3 regions of the Brevibacillus sp. HB1.3 genome follow, and region 1 is predicted to be linked to each of the others. Evidence: riboswitches for the same ligand, from Rfam matches in the RefSeq annotation. Region 1 holds a riboswitch; each other region holds the start of a gene.
The links. A riboswitch is a leader RNA that binds a small molecule or an ion and turns the genes downstream of it on or off. The one in region 1 is predicted to bind S-adenosylmethionine.

Region 1 (3,277 bases):
ACATTGCCATATGGGGATGGGAAGAGCACCAAATCTGCCCCAGCTACACGCATCAACGTACCGAGTAGGAGCGGGGTGGAGATGCCGTAGTCAGGTGATGGATAGTATGCGCCTGCTAAAGCTGGATGCGCCATGATTGGTACGTGTACGTCAGGATCGGCTGCCAAACGGTGCAGGGCATCGAAGCCAAAGGCCAGCACGTTGAACAAGAGGCAGTCAGCACCCGCCTCTACCGCACGCTTCGCTTTTTCGTTCAGCTCATGCACAGGTCCAGTCAGGTTGGCTGCATAGAGGACGGGCTTGCCAGTTTCGGCTTCGGTCTCTTGTGCGATCTGCTTGAACGCTTTGATCCGTTCGATAAAAGGAGCACGGTCATCTGCAAAGAAGATTTCGTCATCTTTCACGAGATCGACTCCGCCCAAGGCTTGTGCGCGGAATTGCGTCTTCAGATCGTCGAAAGGAAGACCCAGACACGATTTGAAAATGCTCATCAAGAGCGGGCGGTTATGTGCACCTAAACGTTCGCGCAGACCATCAATGCCGAACTTCGGTCCAGGGAAAGCCTGGAGGAATGATTCAGGGAAAACAATGTCGACGAGCTTGATTTTGCCGTCCATCGACAGTTTGCCGAATATTCCGGTTAACAAGGAAGGAATGTCCGCTGTAAAATTGCGAGTCGGATAGCTAACGGTAATCAGACCGCGTGTTTCTCCGTTTTCCAGTGTCGTAATCGGTGTCGCGCTCACAGCTTCACCGAGATATGGCGCTAGCTCAGCTTGCTTGGCAAGCGGCAGGTCCGTCCAGGAACCGACTGTCATGCCGACAGCAATGGCTTGCGCTTTTTTGTTCAAGTCTTTTGCTTGTGTGAGATAGGTGACGAGGATACGTTGTTCACTCATGGTACGTCAAATCCTCCTTGAATTAATAAAAAAAGCCTCCCCATTGAGCGGGGAGGCGGTTGTCGACTATGAAAGCGTCTCGTCTCCTCTCATCTCTCGGGTCAGTAGCCGAAACGAGCCAAAAGTGCTCGATCTCGACTCTTATCCGTTGGAATTAGCACCGTTTCGCTATCCAAGGTACGCATGATGAGCGTACGATTCATGGTATAGCGCCGGTTGCCGGGCATCATAGGGCCAGTCCCTCAGCCAGCTCGCGATAAGAGTTATTCGTTTCCCCCATGATATGACGTTCATTGTCAGGAGTCAATCTTGTTTTTTCAGAGAATGTGCAGCAGGTTATTAGAAAAATGAGACGAAGATGAAACCTTTTTACAATTCCTTCGTGGTGTCGATAACAGCAGCGTTTTTAGGCAAGGTAGACTGGTGGAATTGGGAGAGACCTGCGGCATCCGGAACACAATACAGCTACTGATAGCAGGGTGCGAATTTTTGCACAAAAGGGTGTTGACATCGTGGAAGCGTTGGTTGTATGATTCAAACTAAATCAAAAACCGAATACGTTTTGGATACCTTATCCAGAGAAGGTGGAGGGACTGGCCCGATGATACCCGGCAACCGACATGACGCCATTCAGACGCGAGGAAGCGAACGATTGACAGGCGACATGCACGGTGCTAATTCCTGCAGAAACAAAAGTGGTCTGGAAGATAAGGGGGACATCAACACGTTTCTTACACGTGACGACAGCGACCTCTTTTCTTCGGGAAAAGAGGTCTTTTTTGCTCTCATGACACAAACAAAACAAGTAGAGATAGAGGAAAAATACGTAGAGGGGAGTTTTGGAATCATGGCATATCGCGCATTGACTGAACAGGAAGCAGTGGAGTACGTAAAGGGAATACCGGGTCTTTTTAGCGAAGGAGCAGAGCTGACCAGCCGAGAAATCGGGGATGGCAACCTCAATCTGGTTTTTGACATTCAAGAGCCAGCAACCGGTAAGAGCGTCATTGTCAAGCAAGCACTGCCTTTTGCCCGCGTTGTGGGGGAATCTTGGCCGCTTACGATTGATCGGGCTCGCATCGAGAGCGAGGCACTCCGCATTCAGCACAAATACGTTCCAGACCTGGTGCCACAGGTGTATCATTTCGATGGGGAACTTGCCTTGACAGTTATGGAAAACGTCGGTGACCACATCATCATGCGCAAAGGGCTGATCGAAGGAAAGCGGTACCCACTATTCGCGAAGCAAATTGGCCGTTTTCTCGCGCAAACGTTGTTCTTCACATCCGATCTGGGCGCACATCCATACGATAAAAAAGCGCTAGTCGGAACATTCATAAATCCAGAATTATGCAAAATTACAGAAGATCTCGTCTTTACCGATCCGTATGAAAATGCGCCTACCAACGACTTCAACCCGTTGATCCGCCGCGAAGTCGAGGCGATCTGGAACAACAGGCCGCTGAAGCTGGAAATCGCCAAGCTGAAATACGATTTCCTTACGCGCTCGGAGGCGTTGCTGCATGGTGACTTGCATACCGGAAGTATTTTTATCACGGAAAACAGCCTAAAAGCAATCGATCCAGAGTTCGCTTACTACGGTCCAATCGGCTTTGACATTGGGGCGATTATAGCCAATCTGCTGCTCAACTACGCAGGACAGCACGGTCTGCAAAAAGATCAAGGAGAACGGGAAGCGTACCGCGAATACTTACTGGAAACGGTCGAGGATGTCTGGAATGAATTCGTTTCGCAATTCGTTCAACTCTGGCACAAGCACGCCAAAGAGCGCAGCGCCCATGTCGAAGGACTGTGGCAAAGCTACGTGAAGCGCTTAATTCAGGATACAGCAGGCTATGCCGGATGCAAAATTTTGCGTCGCGTCATTGGCTTGGCAGGCGTAGCGGACCTAAATGCTATCGAAGACGACCAGACTCGCGCAGAAGCAGAGCGTCTGGCTCTCTCGATTGGAGAAGCGCTGATTCTCGGTCGCGGCGGCATCGACGAATCGACAGATATTACGGACATTGTACGCACAGTAACTGAACGCTACTACCAGGAGGCTACAACAGTATGACAACCAGCACTCAATTGGCACCTGTAAAGTGGGAGAATGATGCATTGGTCCTGCTTGACCAGACGCGTCTGCCAGTAGAAACGATCTATTTAAACTTGACCACCTCCGAGCAAGTATGGGGTTCCATCCGACGCTTGGAAGTACGTGGCGCACCAGCCATTGGCATGGCGGCGGCTTACGGGCTCTACCTGGGCATTCGTGGTAGTGAAGCGAGTAACTACGACGAGTTTTGGCAGGAACTGAACCAGCAGGCAGACTACCTGGGCTCTTCCCGTCCGACAGCGGTGAATCTGTTCTGGGC
Region 2 (3,277 bases), on a different contig from region 1:
AACAGTCACAACCATAACATCGGTTTGGAAACGCTGATAACCGTATCGGATCGCCAAGTCACCCAAACCACCACCGCCAATTACCCCGGACATTGCCGTGTAGGAGACCAGCGTTACCGTCGTGATCGTAATACCCGCGATCAGACCGGATCTAGACTCTGGTAAAAGGACATTCCAGACAATCTGCCAATTGGAAGCACCCATAGATTGTGCAGCCTCAATCACGCCCTTATCAATCTCACGCAGGGAGGTTTCCACCAAACGTGCAAAAAACGGAGCGGCACCAAATACGAGCGGCGGAATGGCACCCAGTACCCCGAGTGAAGTCCCTACGATCATTTTCGTTACTGGAATCAGCAAGATCATCAGAATGATAAATGGTACCGAGCGCAATACGTTGACAACGAATGATGCAATCGTATAAAAAGTGCGGTTTTGCAAAAGCTGTCCGCGAGAAGTCAAAAACAGAATGATGCCCAACGGCAAACCAATCAGGACGGTAAACAGAGTGGAGAAGCCAAGCATCGTGAGCGTGTCCATCGTACCTTCGCCGATTTCAGCCCAATCCACATTTTCGAATGTCCAGTCCATTTATATCACCTCTACTTCCAAGCCACGTTGGCGCAGCGTCTCGATGGTCTTTTGATTCTGTGCGACATCGCCTTCCAGCTCGATCACTAACTGACCATACGGCGTATCTTTCATGCGAGAAATCGTTCCCTGCAAAATACTGAACACCGTACCAGTCTCTTGCATCGTTTGGAAAAGGATCGGCTGGTACGTTTTTTCTCCGAGGAAGGTGACACGAGCAATCGTGCGGTTCCCCGAAGCCTTTTCGTGCTCGACCGCTTCGCGCAGCTCTGTAGAATCGGCTACTTGCTCCACGAATTCTTGTGTCGTCGGATGCTTTGGACGAAGGAATACATCCAGTACGTTACCTGACTCGACGATTTTTCCTCCATCAATCACGCCGACACGATCACAAATGGAGCGAATGACGTGCATCTCGTGGGTAATCAACACAATGGTCAAGCCCAGCTTGCGGTTGATGTCCAAGAGCAGTGCCAGAATGGAGTTCGTCGTTTGCGGATCGAGAGCTGATGTCGCTTCGTCGCAGAGCAGCACTTTTGGATCATTCGCGAGCGCACGGGCAATCCCGACACGCTGCTTCTGTCCGCCAGACAGCTGAGACGGATATTTGTCCTTATGTGCCTCCAAGCCAACCAGCTTCAGCAGCTCGTTTACTTTCTTATCAATCTCTGCCTTCGAACGCTTTGCCAGCTTGAGCGGAAAAGCAACATTTTCGCCGACCGTTGAAGAAGACAGCAAGTTGAAATGCTGAAAAATCATGCCGATTGAGCGGCGCTTTTCTTGCAGCTTCCCTTCATCCAGCTTCGTCAAATCGACGCCGTCCACAATAACTTCCCCCGAAGTTGGGCGCTCTAGCAAATTGATGCACCGGATCAACGTACTTTTCCCTGCACCAGAGTGTCCGATAATCCCGTATATTTCGCCTTGCTCTATGGAAAGGTCGATCCCCGTTAACGCTGGGATGGTTTTACCCTGTACTTGATAGCTTTTATGCAAATGACGCAGTTGGATCAACGCATCCACCTCCCGACCATAATCTTGATAAAAATATAAAAACCCCTTTTTCACAAACGAAAAAGGGGCTGCAACGCAATGTATACGTTCGCATCCACCCTTCTCATCTGTACAAGATCCAAAAATCCTGTAGGAATTGGCACCGCGACGTTCATTCGAAAATGAACCGGCTGCCGGGCTTCATAGGGCCTGTCCCTCCGCCTCTCTTGATAAGAAAGATATCTACGTATATTATGTTCGTTTTTTCTATTTCTTGATGATACAAAACGGATTATATCCTTTTTGAAAATATCACGTCAATAGTAATAGCAGGAAAAGTTTTTTTAATCCATGACGCCGTTGCGGATGATGGTTGACTTTATGTGAAAGCGAAATGTCGCGTCTTTGAACATCTTTCTCCATTCAGCCTGCGTCATATTTGCCTTGCCCCTTCTATTTGAGCGATACACGATCCCGAAACCAGCGGGATCGACATTGAGGTCCTGCAATTTGTGGACTACTTTCTGCAGTTCTTTTCCGAGCTCTTCTTCCAGTGCATGTTCCATGATTTTCATCAACCTGGCATTCTCTAGCTTCAGCGGGAGGGTTAATTCCAAAATCCGCGCATTTAATCGGATGTGAATATCAAAGATCAGGGGAGATACTTGGGTCAGCTCGATTTTTGAATGGCTGGAAATCGTATCAAAGACAAGCTGCACACGGTCTTTTTTACTTCCGCGATTCTTGGGTACCTCGCCAAAAATATGAGCAGGGACAGAAGTATCGTAGCTGCCAATCCTGAATTTTCCATGCATGAGCTTGATTAAAAAGGCTTCCTTAGGTGTGATCCACCCTACATAACGATCCCCTTGAAACAATGCGATCCCCTTGATTTGCAGCTCATTTCCTTTTTTTGTAATGAACGGCATGATCGGGTCGATTCCTTTGTCATAATAAGACCGAAAAAACTCATGCATAGTGGAAGACGGAATTTTTTCCCCCTCAATATTTTGCTCAATCATACGGTATAAATAGATTCCGATATTCCCTTCTTCCGAATAGCGATGCGTTAACATATCATATGTTTCGCCTTCAAATAAGCAAAGATAAACTCTGCTGGAAATAGAGGAATCCCGATACAACGTGTCAACGATACTACCAAGTCCACGCTTTGCCAATTTTTCATTGTAGAGTGCGACACGAATTTGCCCACCCAATACTCTTTTATCTGATTGTAAATTTATCCGATCCCGAATTCCCTTGCTGGTTTCACCGGTGGCCGAAAAAACCTGTATCTTTTCTTTCGCCTCTGGATTAATGGAAGGCATGATTGCTGTCCCCCGAACGTCCCCATCCTTTAACAGATCATAGCCGACAGCCGTGGCAAGTCCTGTCTCATCAAAAATTTGCCGATCTGAACAGCCTGCCAGGACAAGGACACATGAACACCACAACGCCAAAAGACGCTTGGGCAGCATCAGGCACTCTCTCCTTTGCTGGTTGGTTTCACCCTTTGCTTTCGTTGCTTCAGCCAGACCATCAGGTACAAAAAATAGGGGTACACGTAAATAATGTACAGAGTTATATGCGAGTAAATAGTCGTCATCCGACTCATCTGCTGTCTGGAAAGCAACAACAAGGAGGCTACATAGATCACGGGTATAATCCAATACAATGAATGACGTAGATTAAA
Region 3 (3,277 bases), on a different contig from region 1:
AGTTCAACTCGCTAGAAGCGGTAAAGGAATCGCTGGAAAACGGACAGATGATCGATACGCGACCTTTCCAGAAATTTGCGAAGGGGCATCTGGCGGGAACACTTCACATTCCCTTCAACAAGTCATTTGCCAACTGGGCGGGCTGGATTGTCGATTACGATCGCCCCGTTCAGATCCTGACCACCCCAGATGAGCTGGACGAGATTTTGCAAGCCTTGCGTGCTGTTGGGATTGATCTTGTCACTGGCTTTATCGACAGCTCCAAGCTAATGGAAAGGGAATTGTCTTCGCTCGAGACAATTGAAGAGGTAACACCGCTGGAGATTGCAGACCGGGTGGAAAAGAGTGAGGTTCACGTAGTAGATGTACGTAATCTGGCTGAGTGGAAGGAAGGACATATTCAAGATGCACAGCACATCATGCTCGGTTCACTCGCCATGCGGCTAGATGAGCTTCCTCACGATAAACCGCTTCTCGTACAATGCCGTTCCGGTGCCCGATCCGCTATAGGTGCAAGCATTCTTAAAGCAAACGGATTCAAGGATGTAATGAATTTGAGCGGCGGAATCTTACAATGGCAAATAGACGGCTTGCCAGTAGTAGAACGAGGATAAAACGAAATCAAAGCGAGTTGCTGCAAAGGGTGAGCCTATGACTATCGACCTAGTGATCACGCTGTTTATTATCGGTTTCGTGGGATCGTTCATCTCTGGTCTCGTCGGAATCGGGGGCTCCATCATCAAGTATCCGATGCTACTGTACATTCCGCCCGCCCTTGGATTCGTTGCTTACACAGCTCACGAAGTATCCGGAATAAGTGCCGTCCAAGTATTTTTTGCCACCCTAGCAGCTCTTTGGACTCTGCGGAAAGATAGGCTTATTCATTACCAGCTCGTTGTGTACATGGGAAGTGCCATTATTGTCGGGAGCTTGCTTGGAGGATATGGAGGAAAATTTCTTTCGGCAGATGCCGTCAATATCGTTTACGCCATCCTGGCCACGATTGCTGTAATCTTGATGTTCCTGCCAAAAAAGGGAGTGGACGAACGTGAACAGACGACCAGGGTTATCTTTCATAAACCAACAGCTGTCTTATCTGCTTTGATGGTCGGAGGTGCCTCCGGAATTGTCGGGGCAGCGGGCGCTTTTATTTTGGTTCCCATCATGCTGATCATCCTCAAGATACCGACAAGAGTTGCGATTGCTTCCTCTCTTGCCATCACTTTTCTATCTTCCATTGGATCGACGATAGGGAAATGGATGGCAGGGGACATATTGCTGTGGCCATCCGTGATCATGGTTATCGCCAGCATCATGGCAGCGCCGCTCGGTACGAAGGTCAGCAAACGTTTGGGCACGCGGATTCTCCAATCCATTCTTGCCTTGTTGATCCTAGCCACCACGATTAAGATTTGGGCTGACATCCTCCTATTCATACGTGTATGAAGATTTACTTTTTTTACAAACAAAATAAAGAAAAATCAATTGTCATGGAACAGCATTGACATATCCGAGTAAAATGATAAGATAAAAAAGAATTTTACAATGAAATTAAATTTCATAGAACATTCTTATCGAGAGTGGTGGAGGGACTGGCCCGATGAAACCCGGCAACCTTGGTCTGATTGACCTTACGGTGCTAATTCCTGCGGAGTTATTCTGCGAGATGAGAAGGTGGGAAACGTGCAATCGCCCCTCTTCTTTTCGGAGAGGGGTTTTCTATATTTATAATCCATAGTATTCATATCGTTTTACTATGTGTAGTTCAAAGGAGGAAACAACGTGCTTTATTATGCAGTCAAGCGTGGCTTTCTCATGATCGTTACGCTGTGGATGATTGTCACGGTAACGTTCGTGACCATGCACCTGATTCCAGGTGATCCATTCGCATCAGATGCCAAAATGCTTCCAGAAGAAGTGGTGGAGAACATGCGAGCGGAGTACAACCTGGATCAGCCAATCACGGTACAGTACCTGCTCTATCTAAAAGGATTGCTGCAATTTGACTTGGGGCCCTCTATCCAGTCCAAGACGAGGGATGTGAACACACTGATTGCAGAGGGATTTCCCGCATCGGCTGTTCTGGGACTCCAGTCGTTTGCGGTCGCACTGGCAGGTGGAATCACACTGGGAATCGTAGCGGCACTCTATCACAATCGAACCTTGGATTTCTTGTCCATGTTTGCTGCCATCATCGGGATCTCCGTCCCCAGTTTTATTCTCGCGCCTCTGTTGATCAAGTACTTAGCGGTCAAATGGGAGCTTTTACCCGTCGCTGCATGGGGGAGCTGGGAGCACTCGATTCTTCCAACACTTGCGCTCGCTATCGGTCCGCTCGCCATCATCGCGCGCTTTGTACGAGCCAGCATGCTTGAGGTTTGGCAACAGGAATACATAAGCACGGCAGAGGCTAAAGGGCTTGGCACCTTTTCCATTGTCGTTAGACACGGGATGCGCAATGCCATCCTGCCTGTTCTTACCTTTATCGGTCCGCTGTTTGCCAACCTGATGACCGGAACCTTTGTGGTGGAAAAGATTTTCGCGATTCCCGGGCTCGGCAAATACTTCGTGGAAAGCATTTTTAACCGCGATTATCCCGTTATTTTGGGAACCACTGTGTTTTACAGCTTTGTGCTCATTTTTACTTTGTACATCATCGACCTGCTGTATCGGGTGATTGACCCGCGCATCAGATTAACGAGTGGAGGGAAGTAGCATTATGGCCAATCAGGCAACACAACTGGATTCCCTGTTTCGACCAGTCGACCGAAACCGGCTTTCTGAGGAAATTCGGGAGCGTCCGAGTCTTGGGTATTGGCAGGAGGTATTGCAGCGGGTATTCAGTAACAAGCTGGCAATGCTAGGGTTCTTCCTGCTCGCAGCAGTGGTGACCCTCTCAATCATCGGTCCGCTGCTCGTTCCCCACAGTCCACATGAACAGTCTTTGACGAAAGGAAATCTGCCACTGTCAGGTGAGCACTGGTTTGGAACGGATGACTTGGGCCGGGACATGTGGGCACGTACCTGGGCAGGCGGACAAATCTCTTTGTTTATTGGTGTGGCGGCAGCAGCCATCGACCTCGTGATTGGTGTATGCATCGGCGGGATATCCGGTTACATGGCAGGGAGGAACAAGCTGGGCGACCATGTAGACAACATCCTGATGCGGTTGGCCGAAATTCTGTACAGCATTCCGTATCTGCTGGTGGTAATCCTGCTGATGGTGGTTCTGGAGCCTGGACTCGCAACCATCATTATTGCCCTTTCGTTAACAGGC

Region 2: it holds a riboswitch for S-adenosylmethionine, as region 1 does, so the genes downstream of both, HPY31_RS24265 (methionine ABC transporter ATP-binding protein) here and mtnK (S-methyl-5-thioribose kinase) in region 1, are expected to answer to the same signal.
Region 3: it holds a riboswitch for S-adenosylmethionine, as region 1 does, so the genes downstream of both, HPY31_RS03695 (ABC transporter permease) here and mtnK (S-methyl-5-thioribose kinase) in region 1, are expected to answer to the same signal.

The regions. Positions count from the first base shown of each region.
Region 1 covers NZ_JABMIT010000005.1:302,207-305,483, reverse strand. The annotation lists gene HPY31_RS14375 (2,3-diketo-5-methylthiopentyl-1-phosphate enolase) at 1-899, opposite strand, end outside; SAM riboswitch class I at 986-1,162, opposite strand; SAM riboswitch class I at 1,468-1,613, shown strand; gene mtnK (S-methyl-5-thioribose kinase) at 1,747-2,976, shown strand; gene mtnA (S-methyl-5-thioribose-1-phosphate isomerase) at 2,973-3,277, shown strand, end outside.
Region 2 covers NZ_JABMIT010000013.1:59,437-62,713, forward strand. The annotation lists gene HPY31_RS24260 (methionine ABC transporter permease) at 1-591, opposite strand, end outside; gene HPY31_RS24265 (methionine ABC transporter ATP-binding protein) at 592-1,605, opposite strand; SAM riboswitch class I at 1,706-1,821, opposite strand; gene HPY31_RS24270 (Ger(x)C family spore germination protein) at 1,929-3,062, opposite strand; gene HPY31_RS24275 (GerAB/ArcD/ProY family transporter) at 3,062-3,277, opposite strand, start outside.
Region 3 covers NZ_JABMIT010000001.1:778,684-781,960, forward strand. The annotation lists gene HPY31_RS03685 (rhodanese-like domain-containing protein) at 1-614, shown strand, start outside; gene HPY31_RS03690 (sulfite exporter TauE/SafE family protein) at 652-1,446, shown strand; SAM riboswitch class I at 1,569-1,673, shown strand; gene HPY31_RS03695 (ABC transporter permease) at 1,783-2,715, shown strand; gene HPY31_RS03700 (ABC transporter permease) at 2,720-3,277, shown strand, end outside.